DNA from 4 places in the Lysinibacillus sp. FSL K6-0057 genome. Region 4 is predicted to be linked to each of the others. Evidence: riboswitches for the same ligand, from Rfam matches in the RefSeq annotation. Region 4 holds a riboswitch; each other region holds the start of a gene.
What was found. Region 4 has a riboswitch for S-adenosylmethionine ahead of MHB40_RS22335 (bifunctional homocysteine S-methyltransferase/methylenetetrahydrofolate reductase). Riboswitches for the same ligand answer to the same signal wherever they lie in the genome.
Positions count from the first base shown of each region.

Region 1: another riboswitch for S-adenosylmethionine. It lies ahead of MHB40_RS01995 (O-acetylhomoserine aminocarboxypropyltransferase/cysteine synthase family protein); the one in region 4 lies ahead of MHB40_RS22335 (bifunctional homocysteine S-methyltransferase/methylenetetrahydrofolate reductase).
Region 2: another riboswitch for S-adenosylmethionine. It lies ahead of MHB40_RS23725 (cyclase family protein); the one in region 4 lies ahead of MHB40_RS22335 (bifunctional homocysteine S-methyltransferase/methylenetetrahydrofolate reductase).
Region 3: another riboswitch for S-adenosylmethionine. It lies ahead of MHB40_RS08685 (YezD family protein); the one in region 4 lies ahead of MHB40_RS22335 (bifunctional homocysteine S-methyltransferase/methylenetetrahydrofolate reductase).

Region 1 is NZ_CP152047.1:412,042-417,553, reverse strand. Features, by position in the region: gene MHB40_RS02010 (DNA-binding protein) at 1-55, shown strand, start outside; gene MHB40_RS02005 (homoserine dehydrogenase) at 114-1,100, opposite strand; gene MHB40_RS02000 (hypothetical protein) at 1,565-1,951, opposite strand; gene MHB40_RS01995 (O-acetylhomoserine aminocarboxypropyltransferase/cysteine synthase family protein) at 2,287-3,588, opposite strand; SAM riboswitch class I at 3,706-3,819, opposite strand; gene MHB40_RS01990 (glycerol-3-phosphate acyltransferase) at 3,975-4,607, shown strand; gene MHB40_RS01985 (DASS family sodium-coupled anion symporter) at 4,804-5,512, shown strand, end outside.
Region 2 is NZ_CP152047.1:4,741,688-4,747,199, reverse strand. Features, by position in the region: gene MHB40_RS23740 (DUF2225 domain-containing protein) at 1-345, opposite strand, end outside; gene MHB40_RS23735 (Cof-type HAD-IIB family hydrolase) at 682-1,455, shown strand; gene MHB40_RS23730 (DedA family protein) at 1,527-2,123, shown strand; gene MHB40_RS23725 (cyclase family protein) at 2,154-2,891, opposite strand; SAM riboswitch class I at 2,981-3,087, opposite strand; gene MHB40_RS23720 (hypothetical protein) at 3,184-3,582, opposite strand; gene MHB40_RS23715 (helix-turn-helix domain-containing protein) at 3,709-5,280, opposite strand; gene MHB40_RS23710 (ABC transporter substrate-binding protein) at 5,355-5,512, opposite strand, start outside.
Region 3 is NZ_CP152047.1:1,834,934-1,840,445, forward strand. Features, by position in the region: gene MHB40_RS08660 (DNA starvation/stationary phase protection protein) at 1-120, shown strand, start outside; gene MHB40_RS08665 (general stress protein) at 311-748, shown strand; gene MHB40_RS08670 (DMT family transporter) at 785-1,684, opposite strand; gene MHB40_RS08675 (LysR family transcriptional regulator) at 1,819-2,700, shown strand; gene MHB40_RS08680 (phosphopantothenoylcysteine decarboxylase) at 2,772-3,443, shown strand; SAM riboswitch class I at 3,653-3,748, shown strand; gene MHB40_RS08685 (YezD family protein) at 3,783-3,974, shown strand; gene MHB40_RS08690 (flavin reductase family protein) at 4,065-4,550, opposite strand; gene MHB40_RS08695 (VOC family protein) at 4,700-5,485, shown strand.
Region 4 is NZ_CP152047.1:4,463,074-4,468,585, forward strand. Features, by position in the region: gene metH (methionine synthase) at 1-2,034, opposite strand, end outside; gene MHB40_RS22335 (bifunctional homocysteine S-methyltransferase/methylenetetrahydrofolate reductase) at 2,027-3,874, opposite strand; SAM riboswitch class I at 3,964-4,064, opposite strand; gene MHB40_RS22340 (protoporphyrinogen oxidase) at 4,164-5,512, opposite strand, start outside.

The DNA.
Region 1 (5,512 bases), 1.0 Mb from region 4:
AATTTGGCGTTCTACTCCTATTCCAGAGGATATTGACGTCAAAGATGAAGACTAAAAACCCACCATTCATACAATTGAACATTGTTGAATGGTGGGCTTTTTTAAAGCTTTTATTAGATTGTGACAACAAATCCTGCTCTTTTCCCAATGATTTCAGCATAATCCTCTACCATGACACTCGCAGTTGGATACATTCCTGCTCCAGGACCAACTAATGTTAATGTACCAATATAGTTAGTCTCTAATGCCACCGCATTAAACACATCATCGACTGGATAAAGTGGATGCTCTTTATCAACTAGTTGTGGACCGACTTTAGCAATAATTTTACCGTCAGCCCGTTTCTCCACTTCAGCTACATGGCGGTAACGCAGACCATTTTCACACGCTTCACGAACTTGTTCAGCAGAGATACTATCGATCCCAATCACTTCTACATCTGACCAATCTGGTTGCTCTCCAAAAGCTAAGGCACTTAAAATCATTAATTTTTTAAATGCATCCTGCCCAGATATATCATTATATGGATCTGCTTCAGCATAACCTAAGCCTTGTGCCTCTTTTAAAGCTGTTTCGAAAGACCAGCCCTGTGCACGCATTTTTGTTAAAATATAGTTACATGTGCCATTTAAGACGCCTTGTATACGACTTACATCATTTACAAGTAAAATATTTTTCATTGTTTTAATAACAGGTACACCACCAGCAGTAGTAGCCTCATAGCCTACAAAAACGCCATTAGCTTTTGCAAGATCCTGCAACTCTAAACCTCGTTTGGCAAACATCACTTTATTGGCTGTAATAACATGACATTTATGTTCAACTGCTCGCTTTAAATAACTGTATGCAGGCTCTTCGTTAACAATTGCTTCAAACACAACCTGCATACCTGGTTCTGCTAAGACTTCATCCATGCTTGTTGTCATTAAATGTGCTGTTCCTGGCACACGTTCGCGACTAGCATCTGTCACTAAAATCTTCGCTACCTCTAATTCAATACCTAATTTATTTTTTAGCTCTTCTCGTTTTTCATTTAAAATATGGTAGATCCCCTGACCTACCGTTCCAAATCCTAAAATCGCTGCCTTTATAGTTGCCATTCTTGTTATTCCCTCCAACTTACATTCCGCAGTTTCATTAAAGCTAATTCTCCATGGGGTTGTGTCATGACTATTTGACACCCACCGCAGTCTTTAGCCAACAACTCTTCTTTGTATGAGTTTCGCTATTTCTATATGTGTTGGAACACATACAAATTCAAATAATTCAAAATTTAACTTAAAGAAAATTGTAACGCAAATACATACATTGCACAAGAAAAATCTTTCTAGGAAGGACATTTGTTTTCTCTAGATGTGCAAAAGAAATCGGTTTCATTCCCTTTATTATACGTTTTATTAATCATTCTATAAGATTTGAACAAATATTGACTATTTACATTTCAATATACGAATGTCTTTCTTCTATTATATATATGTATGCTCGGACATTCATAACAATCCCTTTAAAGAAAAAACTCATTCCCTGTAGCAGCAGAGAATGAGCTTAAATATATGAGGGGGTTTTAACTTGCTTTTGAAAGCAATTGATAACGATATTGTGCTAAAGCTTGTTGAACAAGACTAATTTCTTCTTCTGTAAAATTTGGTATTGCATACGTACGTTCCACTAATTGAAATGTACCATACTTTAAGTAAATCTCTGTCGCAGGAAGTGAGATATGGCTCACACCGTACTGTTCATATGCCTCAAATACTTCCTTAACAGTATAGTCTTCCTCTTCAGCAAAAACATGTTCTTGAAATGCTGTATGACCAAAAACTTGCTGCCATTTTCTTTCGACTGATGTAAGAAGGTGTTGAATGGACTTATTGTTGACAAAGACATGCCCTTCATTTAGCTCATATATTAGATAGGATACAATGTTTTGTGCACTATAGATATTACCCATTTTAAACACTCCTTTATCATCAGTTTTTTTGGGAAGAGCAGTTACTGGCTAGGCAACTGCTCTTCTATATATTCAAAAGTGGGGGAGCACTTATGAAAACATTTACCTTTTTTAACAAGAATTTTCGTACCCTTAACTTATTTCCTAGTATATAACAAGGATTTAATTAAGTCAATAATACATATAAAATTACTTGGTATTATTTTTTATAAGGTTCTGATAATTAACGGATGTAGCAATTGGTTGATGTAGCAACGTTTAACGCATTACCAAATGAGGCCAATCGAATGAGAAAATACGTAAACGCTACAACATTCTTCCCTATGTTCTAAAGCTTAAGCTTCTACTGTTTGTTCAGTAGTTGTTGCCTGTGTAATGGCTTGATCTAAATCAGCAATAATATCCTCTATTGCCTCTAAACCGATGGATAAGCGAATGAGCGACTCGGTTACACCAGCTTGAACTAATTCGTCTGCTGATAGTTGCTGATGTGTAGTGGAAGCAGGATGAATAATTAATGACTTAGCATCACCTACATTTGCTACATGTGAAAATAGCTTTACGCTATCAATAAGCTTTCGCCCAGCTTCACGTCCACCTTTAATGCCAAATGTAAGCACTGAACCGAAGCCATTTCTTAAATATTTCTTTGCCAATTCATGTGTTGGAAAATCTTCCAGGCCATTATAATTTACATACTCCACAGATGGGTGGTTTCGTAAATATTCAGCCACTGCCAATGCATTTTCATTGTGTTTAGGGATACGCAAATGAAGCGTTTCTAAACCTTGTAATAAATTAAAGGCAGCATCTGCACTTAATGTTGGACCAAAATCACGTAATAATTGTACGCGTAGCTTCGTAGCAAAGGCCGCAGAAGCTGTATCAATTCCATAACGTAAACCATGGTAAGAAGCATCTGGTTCAGTAAAACCTGGGAATCGACCACTAGTCCAATCAAACTTACCAGCGTCTACAACAACGCCCCCTAAAGTTGTACCATGACCACCTATCCATTTAGTTGCTGAATGTACTACAACATCTGCACCGTATTCAATAGGTGTAGAACCGTAAGGAGAAGCAAACGTACTGTCAATAATTAATGGTAGACCATTATCATGTGCAATTTTAGCTACTGCTTCAATATCTAAAACCTTTAAGCTTGGATTACCATACACTTCAGCAAAGACTGCTTTTGTTTTATCAGTAATCGCCGCCTTGAAATTCTCTGGGTTTGTTTCATCTACAAAAATTGTTTTAATACCATAGTTTGGTAATGTGTTAGCAAATAAATTATAAGTACCACCATATAAAGAACTAGCTGCTACTATCTCATCACCAGCTCCAGCTAGATTTAAAATGGAAAATGCGATAGCTGCTGCACCAGATGAAAGTGCTACTGCTGCTGTTCCACCTTCCAATAAAGCCACACGTTTTTCAAACACATCAACAGTTGGATTGGTAATCCTTGTGTAAATGTTCCCTGCTTCCTCTAAGGCAAAAAGACGTTGCGCATGAGCAGTGTCTTTAAATACGAAAGCAGTTGAGCGATAGACAGGAACTGTTCGAGAACCCGTCACTGGGTCTGGCTCTTGACCGCCATGTAACAGCAATGTTTCTGGTTTAAAATTTGTCATTGTGTACCTCCAAATGGTTATTTTTTTTACGATGGTACCGGAGATGAGGAGGATTTTTCTGTAGAAAACAAAAACCCTCTTCAGCTAAGAAGAGGGTTGCGGTTGCAAGTTTTCCTCCCCTTATCTGCCAGATCCAAGTAAGAATCTGTAGGAATTAGCACCTTAGTAAGCTCGTTACTTACTGGTTGCCGGGCATCATAGGGCCTATCCCTCCGCCGCTCTTGATAAGAGTATGTGATTCAATTTCCATCGTTGTTACACAGTATAAACATAGAGTTTTTTTCTGTCAACATGTAAATTTTATTTTTTCCGAAACTTCTGTCTGCTCTTATACGTAATATGAACGCATACACTATTTTAGAAAAAAATTTGAGAGGAGGATTTTTATGGTAAAAGCCGTGATCACTTTTCTTATTATTGGCTATTTAATTGGCTGTATTCACGGCTCTAAAGTGGCACAATTTTTATCGGGGGTTGATTTAAAAAAAGCTGGCCACGGCAATGCTGGTGCCTCTAATGCTACGCTTTCCCTCGGCTGGAAATATGGCGTTTTAGTAGCCCTCATCGATATTGGCAAAGGCGTTGTAGCTATTATCGGTGCACATTTTTATCTAGGGGACGTCACTCATTTAACAGAAGAACAAATATGGCTGCTTACCTACATTATGGCTGCTGGGGTCATTTTAGGTCATAATTTCCCTTTCTATATGGGCTTCAATGGCGGAAAAGGAACTGCCTCCATTATCGGAATTTTACTTGCTGTCGATTGGAAGATTGGTTTATTTGCACTTATTTTATTTGTTATTTTATCCTTTGCAACAAATTATTTAATTGTTGGTGTTCTAGAGTTTTATCTCGTTTTTTGTACAGCCACTTATTTATGGATTCCTGGCATTGGCCCAACCATTATAGCTGTTCTTCTTTTTGGCATAGCCATCATCCTGCACATAGAAAATATTAAACGTTTAGTCAATGGTACAGAGCCTAAAGTAACTTCTGCCTTTAAGAAAAAGAAATAATATTTTTATGGATATTTTTGTATTTTTTGTGACCATGTATTTTCTCTTTATCTACCCATATTGCTGTAAAAAACACCTATTCTGCGTAGTTTTTTTTCTACAATAAAATAGACATATTCTTATCTTAATAAAACATTATCTAGGCCGATGTTATGGTTAATAATCGTCATTTTTATCGTAGAAAGGATGAGAAAATATGTCTTCACCAAATCAAGAAGCTTCAAAACGTAATTTAAAGCCACTATGGATTGGCTTGGCCTTCGCTTTACTAATTATTATTACTTTTTTACCTAATAACGGTGATTTACCTATAGCTGGACAACGAGCTTTAGCCATCTTAGCTTTTGCAGTCATCCTTTGGGTAACAGAGGCCGTTTCATATCCTGTTAGCTCGGCCATGATTATTGCACTTGTAACTGTTTTACTAGGACTCGCTCCATCAATGGATGATCCTACCACAGAGCTAGGTACAGCAGGCGCATTAAAATTATCCTTAAGTGGATTTAGTAATTCTGCTGTTGCTTTAGTAGCAGCCGCTCTTTTTCTAGCGGCTGCAATGCAAATTACCAATCTACATAAACGACTTGCTCTTTGGATTCTTTCACTGGTAGGAACCAAAACAAAAGCTATCGTATTTGGCGCCATTTTAGTTTCTATCGTCCTCGCATTTTTTGTTCCTTCTGCTACAGCACGAGCTGGCGCAGTAGTGCCAATATTGCTTGGAATGGTTGCCGCATTTGGTTTACCACGTGATAGTCGGCTCGCTGCCTTACTAGTTATTACTTCCGTACAAGCCGTTTCCATTTGGAATATCGGCATTAAAACGGCAGCCGCTCAAAATATGGTTGCCTTAAATTTTATTCAAGAGCAATTTAATGTAGATATTTCTTGGGGTGCTTGGTTAC
Region 2 (5,512 bases), 280 kb from region 4:
TGCACGGGATACTAAATAGGCGAGCTTAAAACTGATAATGGCATCATCAATTGTACGTTCCTGACAGATATCCATAGGTTTCTGGAGCTCTTTAATGTATAGTTCATCAATGAGTAGCATGAAAGGTCCATATGTCCGTGTCATAGATTTATGATAGGCATAGCCACAATGTGGACACACGGCAACTTCATACAGCAAAGGGTTTAGGCCATCATAAACAGGCATGAAATCCGTTTGTTCTTCGATAATTTTATATCGATTAGGGCGAACTTTATATGTTGTAAACTGCTTTTTGCAAAATTTACAATCTACACTACTTTCATAGTAGTAAATGTTAAATGCCATAAGAATCAACTCCTTTGCGTGCTCTAGAATTTTATTTCTTTTGTTCTATTTATACGTAAGAATTTATCGTTCAATGTATTTAAGTGATTATCTTTTATTTTAACAATTTTGAGTTCTTTGGTATACTCCTTTAGAATTATTAAAATAAAAATATTCATGGATTTATTAGTTAAATATTATTATAAATACGCTTGTAATAGTTTTTATCGGTGTTGCGAATGGAAGTTATATAGTTTGCTGAAAGTTTGTCAAAATACTTTCACATATTTCATGGAAAAGAAATAATAAACTTGATTCTTGTGGTTCTAAATTACTATTTATGTAGGGGGACTCAAAATGAAATATAACATCGTGTTTTTTGATGTAGACGGCACATTAATTAATTATGAGGATGGCTGTGTGGAAGAAAGTACAAAACAGGCTATTCAGCTATTGCAAGACAAGGGAATCCATCTTGTAGCGGCTACCGGAAGACCTTTATCCATGTGCTCTGAGTTAAAAGAGCTGGGGATTGAAACCTTTATTACAGCAAATGGAGCCTATGTGAAACATAAGGATCTTGTCATACATAAAACACCCATTGCTAAAGATATTGTCCAAAATGTACAGGCTTTTGCGCAGGAACAACAGCATAGCCTAACATTTTTTACAGAGCAACTGTCCATGAATAGCATACAAAGTCCAGTAGCTTTAAGAGCGATGCAAGAAACTTTATCTTTACGGGATTTTCCACTTGTAAATGAAACAATTGTAGATGAAGAGGTTTTTCTCATGTGTCTATATGCAGATGAGCTGGCTGAAAAAAGATATGCTAGCCAATTTTCGAATATATTTTTGCAGCGATGGCATCCTTATATTGTGAATGTATTACAGCAGGATGTTTCGAAGTCATTAGCTATTAAAGCGGTACTGGATTATTTTAACATTAGCCCTGAGAATGCCATTGCCTTTGGCGATGGGGATAATGATATTGACATGTTAGAGTATGTAGGGTTAGGGATTGCCATGGGAAATGGTAGCACAGCTCTAAAAAGTGCTGCCAATTTTGTTACAAAGAAATCTACTGATGGCGGTGTCAATTTTGCTTTACGTCAACTTCAAGTCATTTAGAGTGCTGAGGTTAGACTGTCATGAAACTTATATAGCAGGTCGATTTTAATAAATTTTAGGTGGGATGATTTATGGCACAACACGTGCAGTCTCTAATTGAACATTACGGATACTTTGGGATTATCGTAATTCTAATTGGAGGCATTGTTGGGTTGCCACTTCCTGATGAGGTCTTTTTAACTTATGTAGGCTATAGTGTTTACCGAGAAAGCCTTGAACACATTCCTGCCTTAGTCAGTGCAATGATTGGTGCAGTTGGAGGCATTACTTTAAGCTACTATATCGGTTATCGTTTTGGCTTACCGTTATTGCAGAAATATGGCCCTAAAATTCATATTACAGAGCAAAAAATTGATTTTACGAAAAAGATGTTTACAAAAATTGGACCTACCTTATTATTAATTGGCTATTTTATTCCTGGGGTACGTCATTTGACAGCATATATTGCAGCTATTAATAATTATCCTTATAGGAAGTTTGCGCTTTTTGCCTATACAGGTGCATTTATTTGGACGTTCACATTTATATCATTAGGAAAGATGCTTGGGGAGAAATGGCGATTTGTTGGATACTATTTAACCCATTATAGTATCTATCTCATCCTATTGTTTATTCTAGGAATGCTTATTGCTTACTTTTTATTCAAAAAAAGAAATGGACAAAAATAAAAGTCGGTATACGCTATACCGACTTTTATGTTATGGCAAAATAGCAAATGAGCGCACAGGGAAGCCTGATGCTTTTTCTGGCTTAGGTACGATATTGAAGATGATAGCACCCTTCGCAGGTAGCTTGTCCAAATTAGTCATTAACTCAATTTGATAGGTGTCTTGTTCAAGCACGAAATATTCGCCATCTAGCTTGCCATTTTTACGAAAATCAGCGGCAGAGTCCGTATCGAATGTTTCATGACCAATTGCGCTTACCTTGCGTTCTTTTAGTAAAAACTGTAAAGCCTCTAAACCCCAGCCAGGGATGTGGTTATGTCCTTCTGCATCCTTATTACTGAATGCCTCCTTATCTGGCCAGCGCTTACTCCAATCTGTACGTAATGCTACAAATGTTCCTGCTTCAATTTCTCCATGCTGGGCTTCAAAATCACGAATATCTTCAACACTTAATGAAAAGTCATGGTTGCTAGCAGCCTCTTGTGATTTATTAATGACGACAAGGGGAAGAACGAGTTCTTTTAGTTCTAATTCTTCTAAGTACCGAGTGTCTCGTACAAAATGAATAGGTGGGTCGATATGTGTGCCATATTGACCAGGGAACGTAAATTGTTGGGCAAAAAAACCATCCTCATGAGAGAATAATGTTTCAAATTTAGCGTCCTCAAACATAAAAAAATGTGGTGAATTAGGGCCGAATGTATGTGTTAAATCAACCCATTGTTTTGATTTTAATAATTGCAAAGCTTGTAAAAGTTCATTAGACATCAATTTCCCTGCTTTCTGTTGAAATTAGTGGTAAATAAAAGGAGTCCCCTTATAGAAGAGGACTCCTGCATTAACAACGGTAGTTCTTCTTCTCATCTTCAAGGCGGATCATTTTGCCAATTGGAATTAGCACCATACTGTTGAGCTGGTTGCTGAGACTTCATCGGGCCAATCCCTCCGTCTCTCTTGATAAGAAAAGTGATATAAGAATTTTCAGAAATAACAATACAAATACTTTAGCATAGTTTTTTATAGTTTACAAGTTCACTAGGGATACAAGGTTAAAGTTTTTTCACCAATTTAAATTTAAGGTTACTCCACAACAATCATGATCAATAAGACGTATTCTAAAACTATCTGGTGTATAGTTTGCTTCAAATTTCATCGTGATGCCTGTTGATGTGATTAATCTATCAACCTCTGTTTTATTTGAAAGCTGTGCAGCATTCATTAGATCATGTGCAAATTGTTGGGAGCTATCAATTTTATCCGTAAGTAATTGAGCTTGCTGCATCATCGCCTTTATCCGTGTAGCTGAAATTTTCAATTTATGTGTGTCGACAGGTGGAAAGGGATTAGTGGTCGGCATTGCTAAATGTTGAGGAATAGGTCTTACGGCAAGCTGATGGACGGATGGCGACGTTGGATAATGATAGGGATGAACAAAGTACGGATAAGGATTGTAATACAATGTAATTCCTCCTATCCTATAGCTGATATCTTATCTTATGTAGCCAAATGGCTTTCGGTGTTACTTTCAGTATCAAGTTTGTCCTAAAACATTGAAAAAGGAAGCTATAGTGGGCTTCCTTTTTGTTTAGCCTAGGATATTCAAGACATCATCAATTTTTTTACTATGTGATAAAATGCCATAATTCATCCATGTTAAAAAGTCTACTTCATAGACACATTTACTTTTAACTGCGGCTAGGTTTTTCCAAGTGGGCGTTTTTAAAATAGCACGTTCCTCATTTTCATAAATAGAATGTTGTTTATCAAATGTAATAAACAAGTGATCTGCGTCTAATTGCAGCAATTGATCAAACGTCAGTTGTGCTTTACGTTGATTGTGCGGAATACTCCATACCAGTGGATGTGGCATTAAACCTAAGTCACGATATAAAATGGGCCCCGTATAGCCACATTCAGGACCAGCGTATAGGGTAATGCCAATGGCTGAAATACGGAGAAATGCCACACTTTGCCCATAAACGGATTTGCTAAGAATTTCTTTTGCTTGCTGTACCTTATCCTCATATTGTAGGACCACGTCTTGCATCAAGGAGGTCTTTCCTGTTAAATCAGCAATTTTAAATAAAGTAGATTGCCAGTTCTCACCAGGATGTGAGATATGGCAGACAGGAGCTACCTCATTTAAATGATGAAAGGATTCCCAACGCTCCACACCAGAATCTAGCATAATTAAAGTTGGTTTATAGTGAAGAAGTCGATCCATTTCTCTATTTTGTACATCAATATCTGGCACTTCTTGGAGACCTAAATAGTCTTGTTTTCCCCATTTTGAATGACTGAATTGAGCAATTGGCGTAATCCCAAGGGCGACAAAGAAATCTTCTAAAAATGGTGCAAATACACGTAGATTGCTGCTTTGATTTCTTCGATATTGCCCTGGAGAGATGCCGACCTGTTCTTTAAAACGACGATTGAAATAATACTCATTATTAAATCCGACAGACTGACTAATTTCAAATACTCGATCATTTGTCGTCATTAATAATTGCTTAGCTTTTTCAAGACGAATGTTATTTAAATAGTGAAGAGGGATTTGCCCCGTAATCTCTTTGAAAATGCGGGTGTAATTCCATCTTGGTACATCGGCTAATTCGGCCAACTGCTCAACCGTCCACTCTTTTTCAAAATGTTTATGTAAGTGGTTAATGGACTGCTCAACAGATTGGCGATCATTTTTTTGCACCTGCTTGGGTATAGCTTGATGTAAGAGCAATAACATCAGCTCTTGAAAGTGCACATGCTGCTCAAAAATCGTATGCTCATCCTCCGCTAGGCGGTTTTGATAAATGGCTTCTAGCAGTCTGTGACATTGCGAAACGGGGAGGAGACGTTGCTCTTTAACACGCGTAAAATGGTTAGAAATAGTCTGATTATTACTGAGATAGACAATGTTGAATTGTAATTGATAATAACATAGGTGCTTGCTTTGGATGTGAATACTAACCGTGTTATTGGGCGGTATCAATATGCACTTTTCTTCACTAAGATGTATGGTGTTAGGATCTATTTCTAGCTTTCCACTGCCACTCATTACGATGAAAAGTGTATAGAAATCACTACTAATCAACTGCGTGTTTGATGATTGAATTGCATAAGAGATATTTTGTAACGTATAAACATGTGTTAAGTTACCCATTGATGATTCACCCCTTTATGTTGAATTTGAAGAAAAACACAAAGAAAGCCCTCTTAAGAGCTTTCTTTTGAACATTATTTTACGAACCATTTCTCTAGATCATCATACTTTAGCAAGTTAGCTGTGATGGCACCTGATTGCCAATATGTTCGATCAGCAATATAGACATGCCCATTTTTTACAGCAGGTAGTGTTTTCCATAGTGTACTATCTAACCATTTAATTGCTTCTT
Region 3 (5,512 bases), 2.4 Mb from region 4:
AATTCTACAATGGAGCTAGCCGCAGAAGAAGGGGACGACCGTACAGAGGATTTACTCAATGCGATGTATCAGTCTCTTGAAAAGCATACATGGATGTTAAAAGCCTTTCTTGACAAGTAAAAATGAAACGTTCAGCATGCTGGAGAAGAAAGCCTCTCTAGCATGTTTTTTTCTGCCCTGAACGCTTTATGTCAAATCAGCAACATAGTTTAAGGCATCATAACAATTATTACAGTTTCATAAAACGGGTTTGCTTGTGTGCCGTGAGGGTAATTTTCTAGTAAGCCATACAACTTAGGAGGAATTGAACATGATGAATGAACAAAATCCAAAAATTGAGGTGGCCCATACAAGGGATGAAATGCTTCACATTTTAGAGCATATGCGAATGGAAGGTTATCACCAAGACGATATCCATATTATTGCGAGAGATCCCCAACAGTTTGAGGATGTAAAATGGGATGCCGATGTGCAAACACATGAGGCTGGAAATTGGGTAGACCAATTCAAATCTTGGTTTACAGGCGACTCAGCTGTTACAGAGGGCTTAAAACGATTTAATCTGTCAGAGGGACAAATCGCTTACTATGCACATCTTGTAGAACAAGGAAGTATTGTCCTATATGCAGAACATGAGGATGATGTTGATACGCTTCAAACCTATCCAGAGACAGCGGAAGAGCAAGAGGAGCGTTTAAGAAATCAACAGCGTATGGCAGAGGCAGAGCAATATAGAAGATTTTTATAAAGAGAAAAACAGAGTGATCCCAGTGATCACTCTGTTTTATTGTATGACTTTTTCTTGTGCGTCTTTCTTGATAAAGCGTAGGGCATGGAAGTGCTCTAATTGAGCCACTAAATTCCCAATAAGAATGAAGCTACCACCAATCGCTAATTTCATAGTTAAGCCTTCTCCGATAAACATCATGGCAAACATAGCGGCAAAAATAGGCTCTAAGGAGAATATTAGACCTGTATGTGTAGCAGAAGTATACTGTTGTGCAACAGTTTGACCAACAAAGCAAAACGCACTACAGATGATGCCAAGCCCTAAAATAGCAATCCAAGATGTTGTGGAATTTGGCAATGTCGGTGTTTCGAATAGAAATGTTAAGCCAAGCGCATAAATACCAGCAAAGCCAAGCTGATAAATTCCGTATGAAATGGATTCTACATTTCGTGTGAATGAGCTGTTTAAAAGTAAATAAATTGAATAACATACCGCAGCAATTGCTACTAATAAATCACCTGTATGGAAAGTGAATGAGCCATGTGCTGTTAAGACGGTAATACCAATCATCGTACAAATGATCGCAAAGCTAACTGCTCGAGAAGGTAATTTTTTTTCAATAAAGCTGCTGAAAATCGGCACTAACACGACTGTTAGGCTCAAGATGAAGCCAGCATTTGAAGCAGAAGTAGACTGTAAACCAAATAAACTTAACGCGAACACAATGAATAATAAAAATCCTTGAATAGCCGCATATTTTAATGTTTTACCATTTACTTTGATCATCCGTTTGTAAAAAATAAGTCCTGCTACGAAAAATGCGATGATACAACGCAATGCCACCACATTATAAACTGCCAATGTTTCTAGCCCCATGACCATAAAGGTATAAGAGAGCCCCCAAAACATTGTGACAATAACCATCAATACATTTGCTTTTCCTTGGATACTCATTATGTTCACCTACCATCTGTGTACTAAAACAGTTTTTATACTAAAAATTACTATATATCTTGTATTGTGATTAGTAAAACGAATGTTTATAATGAATAGGATTAAAAAAATTCATGTATATAGAGGGATTGCGGATGAGCTTAGTTAAATACGAGATTTTAACAAAGGTGGCAGAGGTGGCAAGCTTTACAAAAGCAGCTGATGCACTAGGGTTAACACAGTCTGCTGTGAGTCATGCCGTGTCAAGTTTAGAAAAAGAATTTGGCTTTGCTCTCATTCATCGAAGTCGTGTAGGTGTAACATTAACAAGTGAGGGACAAACGATGCTAAGGGCAATGCGTCAGGTTTTGGATGCGCAGGAATTATTACAGCAGGAAGCAGCTCATATTCTTGGCGTGACACGTGGTAAGGTTCGAATTGGTGTAATTTCAAGTATTTCTTCGAATTGGATGCCAGAAATTGTTCGGATTATGGATAATCAATTTCCAGGAATACAGGTGGAGTTACGAGAGGGAGATTACTATGAAATTGAACAATGGCTTTTAAGTGGTGAAGTAGAAGTCGGGTTCTTGAATGGTCAAAAGTCAGAGCAATATCAATTTACTGAGTTACAACAAGACCCATTATTATGTATTGTTTCGGATAAAAGTCCCTTATTTGATAAGACAGAAATTGATATCGTAGACCTAGAGGATATGCCATTTATTATGACTTCCTATAAAGGGACAAATGATGTCAAGGTGCTATTAGAGCAATATCATATAAAGCCGAATATTCGCTTTGAGCTTTCTGAGGAGGTAGGGATTCTTTCTATGATTTCACATCATTTAGGGATTAGTATTTTACCCCAATTGGTTATTCAAAATTTACCACCAACATTGAAAGCGATTCCATTAAAGCAAGGTGGCTACCGCACCATTGGGATTGCTATGAAACACCATGCTTCACCCGTTACAAAGAAATTTGCAGAGATTTTAAGCGCTTGGTTAAATGAACAAAACAGCTCCCTACGATAGTCGCTATTGAAGCATATCCTTACATTACGTTAAAATAGTATTTGTATATATTTCAGAAAATAGGTGAGTGTATGGGGACATTACAAGGCAAAACCGTACTCATTACAAGTGGGGGAACACTTGAAAAATGGGATCGTGTACGAGGGCATACGAATTTATCAAAAGGCACAATGGGCTGTTATTTAGCAGAGGCGGCGCTGGCTGCTGGCGCTAACGTAGTATATATGCATGGTTACTTTGCACAGCTCCCAGAAAACCACAACAAAATGACATTGATAAAATTTGAAGGCATAGAGGATTTAGGACAAAAGGTGTGTCATGCTGTCCAACAACAAGTCGATATCGTCATTATGGCTGCTGCTGGCTCTGATTGGGTCATTGACAAGGTGTATGATCAATCAGGTAATTTAATGGAGGAGGCGGGGAAAATGCCTTCCGACGAACCACCTATTATTCATTTTAAAAAGGCGCCAAAAGTGTTAGGACAAATCAAGGGCTGGCAACCAAAGGTAACATTAGTAGGCTTTAAGCTCGAAGCGACGGATGATGAGGAGTTCTTGCTAGCTCGCGCAAGACTGCGTATGGAAACAGCCAATGCTCAATTTATGGTAGCAAATAGCTCCCAGTCTTTATACGGAGGGGACGAGCCTCATTGGATCGTGCCTGCTGAAGGCCAACCAATCAAGGTGATGGGGAAGCAACAGACCGCACAAGCTTTAATGGCCTGTTTACAAGAACAATAAAATCAAGAACTGTGCAGAGGCTATATTTCTGTGCAGTTTTTTTCTTTGCTTCTGTGGTTAGATATACTGACATAGCATACAATACGGTAGGATTATGTGTGAATAGTCTATAAAATTCTCACATTGCATAGTATTCAACTAGGTTTTCTAATATTTTGTATTGACATTCCTATAGCAGAATTATAGAATTATTTTCAAGAAACGCAGTACTCTTATCAAGAGAGGTGGAGGGACTTGGCCCAATGAAGCCTCGGCAACCGAAAAACAGGTGCCAAATCCAACAGATGGTGTCTGAGAGATAGGAGGGGCTATCAATCAGTTTGATGCGTTGGCCTCTTTATGATCAATAAGGATAAAAAAGAAGGGGTGTATCGTATGGCTCAGTCGGTAAAAGTAGATGATAAGAAATTAGAGGCAATTGCGAAGGCGATTCAAAATCTTGAATTTGGTGAAGTGCATATTACGATTCAAGATGGTGTGATTGTGCAAATTAATAGGCTTGAAAAGCAGAGATTTCCGCAGAAAAAATAACAATGATTTCAGTAGAACTTATGTCAAACGGCCACCTATAAGCATGAAGGATTTCCTTTGCTTACAAGTGGCCCTTTTTTTGTGTAAAGGCTAGCTATAAAAGCTTTTTGGTATAGGACCGATATGACGGCGATGATAAAGTAAAGGCTCTTTTTGAGCATTTGTAATGTCTATTACCTGCCCAATAAAAATGGTATGGTCGCCAGCATCAATTTGCTGAAACGTTTTACATTGTAAATTAGCTGCTGTATCATGTAAAATCGGTAGTCCAAAAGAGGAAGTTGACCACTGTGCTTGTGCAAAGCGATCAGGGATTTTACTTGCAAATAGTGTACATAAATGTTCTTGATCACTCGCTAAAATATTGACCGCAAAATTTGGCGCAGCCGTAAAATAAGGATGGAGCTGAGATTTTTTATCGAGTGACCACAAAATAAGGAGCGGGTCGATTGAAACAGATGCAAAGGAATTGACGGTTAAGCCAATAGGTTTTGTGTCATGACATGTCGTGACAACTGTTACGCCTGTAGGATAATTACCTAATGCTAATTTAAAAGCAGCTACTAAATCTGTCATTCAAATCACCTCTTTATGAAATTAGTGAACGGAGTTTGTAGGTAAACGAAACTTTTTTTCATATCCTACTAGTAACTCCTTTTCTTGAGTAAATTTTAAACCAATCAAACATACAGGTAAAGGTAATGGGGAAAGAAAGGGGAATGGCCATGACTTTATATTTTGATCATCTGGTTCATCAAGTGGAATCACCAGAAAATATAAAGGTTTTCTTCAATAAACGAAATGTCCATACAGTGAATGGTGGGCAGCACACGATGTGGGGGACTTATAATACGTTAAGCTACTTTGGCTTAAGCTATATTGAACAAATTGCTATCTATGATCGTGATTTATTTGAGCAAGCGGCACAATACCCATATTCCCTACATTATACGTTTAAACGTGATCAAGAGCGCCAGGGATTTTCTCGAATTGCCCTGCGCACAAAAAATATTGAGGAAGAGGGTCGGCGCTTGCGAGCATTAGGCTATGAAGTATATGGGCCAGATGCATGTAGCCGAACAAGACCAGATGGCACTGTTGTAGAATGGAAGCTACTGCATTTTGGCAAGCCAGATCTTCCAATCGATTTTCCATTTTTGATTGAATGGGCGGAGGAAGATGAAGAGCGTTTGGCTCAACTAAAGGCAAGTGGTGCCATTGATGTAAAACAGGCTATAACGATGGAATCCATCCAATTCTATGTCAAGGACATGCAGGCAACCGTTCAGCTGTGGCAAGAGGCGTTGCAGCTACCAGAGCCTGTGCAATATGAGCAGTATATGTCACTACAGCTACCGAATATGCGTTTAGATTTCTATAAGGAAGAGAGCGCAGTAGCCATGACACTCGGTCATGTCAAAGAAGGGCCATTTGGCGTGACATTAAAAGATCCAAAACGTACAAAGGAAACGTTAGTTTGCCCAGGCGCTTTTTATTGGATAAATCGATAATGAGAAAAATCCACTTCAACAGAGAAG
Region 4 (5,512 bases):
GTTATCATTAAATAATCGACCTACCTCAGCCATGCCCTCCATTAAAGGGCCATTAATAATATCCAGCGGTGCCTCAAAGATTTCTCGTGCAGCATCTAAATCCTCTATTAGGCCTTCTTTGGTACCTTCTAATATATAGTAAGCTAAACGACCTTCAACCGTTTTCGGAATATCCGCTTCCGTTTTTTCCTTCTTTTTATCACGATAAAAATCTGTAAACACAGCTAATGTTTCATCATTTGTATTAAATAGCAAGTCATTTGCAAGTTTAATTTCCTCTTCAGGAATGGATGCATAACGCTCCAGTTTCTCTGTATTCACAATGGCATAATCTAAGCCTGCCTGTGTGCAATGATAGAGATAGACAGCATTCAGTACTTCACGGCCAACTGGTGGTAAACCAAATGAGATATTACTTACGCCAAGTACCGTCAATGTCTGCGGCAATTTTTCTTTGATGAGACGAATGCCTTCAATCGTTTCAAGGGCTGAACCAATATACTGTTCATCCCCAGTTCCTACAGGGAACATCAACGGGTCAAAAATGATATCCTCCGGTGCAAGTCCCCATTTCTCAGTTAATAGTTTATAGGAACGTTCAGCAATTTCAAGCTTGCGATGACGATCAACGGCCATTCCTATCTCATCAATGGTTCCAACTACCAATGAGGCTCCGTACTTCTTCACGAGTGGCATTACTGCATCAAATCGTTCTTCACCATCCTCAAGATTAATAGAGTTAATGATGGCTTTCCCTTGAGAAAACTTTAACGCTTCCTCAATAACCTTTTCATCAGTCGAGTCAATCACAAGAGGCACCTTAACCTTTTTTACAACCTCCTGCATAAATCCACGCATATCGGCTAATTCATCACGATCAGGGTTGGCTAAACAAATATCGATAACATGTGCGCCATTTTTTACTTGTGCACGTGCAATCTCTGCTGCCTCCTCAAACTTTCCATCAATGATCAAATTCTTAAATTTACGAGAGCCGATAACATTTGTTCTCTCCCCGATAAATAACGGACGCATAGAATCGTCATACAATAAGGGTTCGATTCCCGATACCGCATGACCATGTGTTTTTTCAGGTAATTGACGAGGTTGTTCATCTTTTAAAACCTCGCGAATGGCTGCAATATGAGCTGGAGTCGTTCCACAACATCCACCTACAATATTAAGCCAACCCTTATCTGCAAAACCTTTTAACTTTTGCGATAGCGATTCTGGTGATTCATGATAACATCCTTCTTCATCTGGTAAGCCTGCATTCGGGTAACAGCTAATATAGCCTGTTGAAAGCTCTGCTAATGAACGAATATGATCTGTCATAAACTCTGGTCCTGTCGCACAGTTTAGGCCAACTGATAATGGTTTAATATGCTCGATTGAAATATAAAAGGCATCAATTGTTTGCCCTGCAAGTGTCGTACCCATTGGTTCTATTGTTCCAGAAATCATGACTGGTAGTTCTTTCCCAGTTTTCTCAAAAGCACGCTTTACGCCTAGGGTGCCTGCTTTGACATTGAGCATATCCTGACTTGTTTCTAATAACAGAACGTCGGCTCCTGCCTCAATTAATGCCTTTGCCTGTACAAAGAAATTTTCCTCTAGCTCATCAAATGTAATACCACCTGTAACTGATAACGTTTTTGTTGTTGGTCCCATAGCCCCTGCGACAAAACGTGGCCAATCCGATGTCGAATAACTATCCACTGCTTGGCGAGCAATTTCCACTGCACGCTTATTAATTTCTTCGGCTTTTGCGCCAAGATCATATTCATTTAACACAAGAGGCGTCCCACCAAATGTATTTGTACAAATAATATCTGCGCCTGCCTCTAAGTATTTGTGATGAATTTTCTCAATGACATCAGGTCTAGTAAGGACAAGATTTTCATTACAGCCATCAAGCTCCTCGCCACCAAAATCCTCTGCTGATAAATTTTCGTTTTGTAGCATTGTTCCCATTGCGCCATCAAGAATTAAAATACGTTTCTCTAGTTGCTCTTCAATCGAGTGCTTAGCCATGTATACTTACTCCTTTTTTCTGTTCATCCAATTGCTCTATATATTTCATCAACTCTAGGGTCACATCATAACGTAAAAACGGTGTAATAAGGTAAATACCATTGAAATATTGCGCAGCCACTTCTACTAATTCTTTGGCAATAGCAATTCCCTCCAATGTTGCCCGTTCCTTATCTTCCCCACATGCCTTCATTCTTGCTAAGGCATCTTCGGATAATTTGATACCTGGCACTTCATGATGTAAAAACTCAGCACTTTTATAACTCGTAACAGGCATAATGCCGATGTAAATTGGTGCTTGTAAATGCTTTGTTGCCTCATAAATTTCTACAATTTTTTCTTTCGTGTACACTGGTTGAGAAATGAAGTAGTCTGCTCCATGCTCAATTTTCTTCTCTAAGCGTGTCACAGCACGATCTAACACACGGACATTTGGATTAAATGCAGCAGCAACTGAAAAATTTGCTTTTTTACGAAGTGGCTTGCCTGAGAAAGAAACCCCTTCATTTAACTGCTTAATTAATTGGATTAACTCCATTGAAGATACATCATAAACACTTGTCGCACCTGGGAAATCTCCAACTTTTGTTGGATCACCTGTAACGGCCAACACATCATGAATACCTAAAGCATTTAATCCCATTAAATGCGATTGTAGACCAATTAAGTTACGGTCTCGACATGTAATATGTGTTAGTGGGCGTACACCATGTGTACTCTTTAACAATGCTCCCATTGCAATATTGCTAATACGTGGAGAGGCCAGTGAATTGTCTGCCATCATGACTACATCTGCACCTGCATCATACAGTTGCTTTGCTCCTTCAAGGAACCCATCAATCTCTAAATGTCTAGGTGTATCCAATTCTACTATGACAGAGCGTTCACGTTTTACTTTTTCATGAAGAGGCTCATACTTTGGTGGCTCTGCTTCACGAACAATCTCAATCTTTTCAGGTTTCGCATGCTTTTCCTGAACCGGTGATAACTCTTCTAAATACTTCTTTGCTGCTGCAATATGTTTCGGTGTCGTACCACAGCAGCCCCCTATTAAGCGTACGCCTTGATCACGTAATTCGACAGCCGCTCGACCAAAATAATCCGATTCTGATTCATAAACGACACGTCCATCTTCTAAGTCAAGAAGTGAGGCATTCGGATAGGCAGACATAAATGCCTTGTTAGGAAGTTCTACACCTTCAAATGCTTGAATCGTATGATGTGGACCTAGTCGACAATTGACACCCACGATATCTGCACCGAGTGTTTCTAGCTCATGCAGGGCATTATTTAAAGACATTCCATTTTGTAAAACACCAGGCTCATGCATAGATACTTGTGCAATAATCGGTAAATTTGTTTTGGCACGTAGCATCTTTAAGGTTGCAGTTAATTCTTCAAAATCATAATAGGTTTCAAGTAAAAGGCCGTCTGGATTTCCTGCAAGTAAAACATTTGCCTGTTCTTCAACTGTCGCTAATATTTCATCTAATGTTGCATCACTTTTACGAATTCCTCGAATACCTCCAATTGTCCCTAAGACAAATTGACCGCCATCTGCCGCTGCTCGTTTTGCAATGGTAATAGCCGCTTCATTAAATTGTTGGACCCGTGATTCTAATCCATAGCGAGCTAATTTAATGGCATTTGCACCGTACGTATTCGTTTGAATGATGTCAGCACCAGCTGCAATATATTCTCTATGAATCTTTTCAATTAACTCAGGTCTCTGAACATTCATTTCCTCATGGCAATACTCCAATCCATAGCCATATAGCACTGTGCCTATTGCACCGTCTGCTGTCAATACATGCGTTTTTAACCTTTCAAGCAATCCCATAAAACTAGCCTCTCTTCCTATGTCTCTATATAATAAAAAGCCTTCTTTCATAAAAAAAGAAGGCTTTAACGATTCATCATTGTTGTTCCTTCTCATCTTCGACTCAACGGTCTTCTGGATTTAGCACCTGACAATAAAGTTGGTTGCTGAAGCTTCAATGGGCCAGTCCCTCTGCTTCTCTTGATAAGAATTAAGTATGAATTTTTTAAATAATTAAAAGAATCATATCGTTTACTGACGAATGAGTCAAGACTATTTCACATAACAAAGTTTTTTTCCACTTAAAACCTTAGAAATTGGCAAGTTCCTTCGCAAGCTCTTCACCAATTTTTTTCCCGTTTTGAATGCAAGCACCGATACCTACGCCAAAATATGAGCACCCAGCAATCGATAAATGTGGATACTTTTCATGTAATTCCTGTAGTAATCCTTGTAACGCTTCACGATGAGCTAGATCATATTTAGGCATTTGATCAATCCATTTTGTTACATTCACAACTGTTGGCTGTTCCTCAATTCCTAGGCTTTTCCTCACGTCTTCTAAAGCTACAGCTGCCAATTCTTCATCCGTCATGGCACGTAGTTGCTCATAGGCTGGATTGATGCTCTTATAAAAGAGTCGTACAAGTAATTTATGTTCTTTCGATGTATGCTTCCATTTACGACTCGTCCAGGTTGCTGCATTACAAGTAACATCCGAATTATGCGAAACAATATAGCCCGTTCCATCTGCTGGCAATCTAGAGTCTGGCACATCAAAGCCTAAATAGATGGTAATGGCTGACGCTGTCGTAAATTGGTCAAAATAGCGGTTTAAAGATTCATCCTGTAGTAGATTTTGAACAGCATCATTCGGTAATGCTAAAACGACATAATCTGACTCAATATTTTCACCATTAGCTAAGGAAATTGTGTAGTTTTTATCTTGTTTTTGAACATTTAGAGTAGTAACGCCCTTGATGATTTCTACATCTGATAATGTTTGTTCAAGTCGATCAATTAAAGAAGATAAACCATTTTTAAAGGATATAAATTTTTTGTTCGCTGCTTTAACAAATTGCTCACGATTCGCATCAAATCCTTTAATAATACTTCCATAATTATTCTTATAATCAATTAAATACGGTAAAGTAGAGCCAATGGAAAGCTGATGTAAATCTCCTGAATAAACACCTGCAAGTACTGGTGCAATTTGATTTTTCACCAGTTCCTCCCCTAAATAGTAAGTTAAAAATTCTCCTATTGAACTTTCCTTTGTGAAGCCGTTGTTAGGTAATGTCAAATCCTTTAACGCTTCTTTTTTTCCTTGCTCTGAAATAAGTGTACTTTCTTCTAAGGATGCCAAACTCATCGGTATACCAAATGTTGAATCTGTTGGTATAGCGTGTAACTCATTATTCGTATAAATATAAGAAATACCTGTTTCGTTGTAAACTAGCTCCGCTTCAAAATCAAGCTCCTGTACGAGTTCCATAACGCCTTGATGACGGGCTACAATAGAATCAGCACCTGTTTCCATGATGAAACCTTGTTCATGTGCTGAATATAATTTGCCTCCTAAATATGTATTTTTTTCTACAAGCACTAGACGAACATCTAAATTATTCTCCTTCACTTGACGTTGTAAATAATGCATTG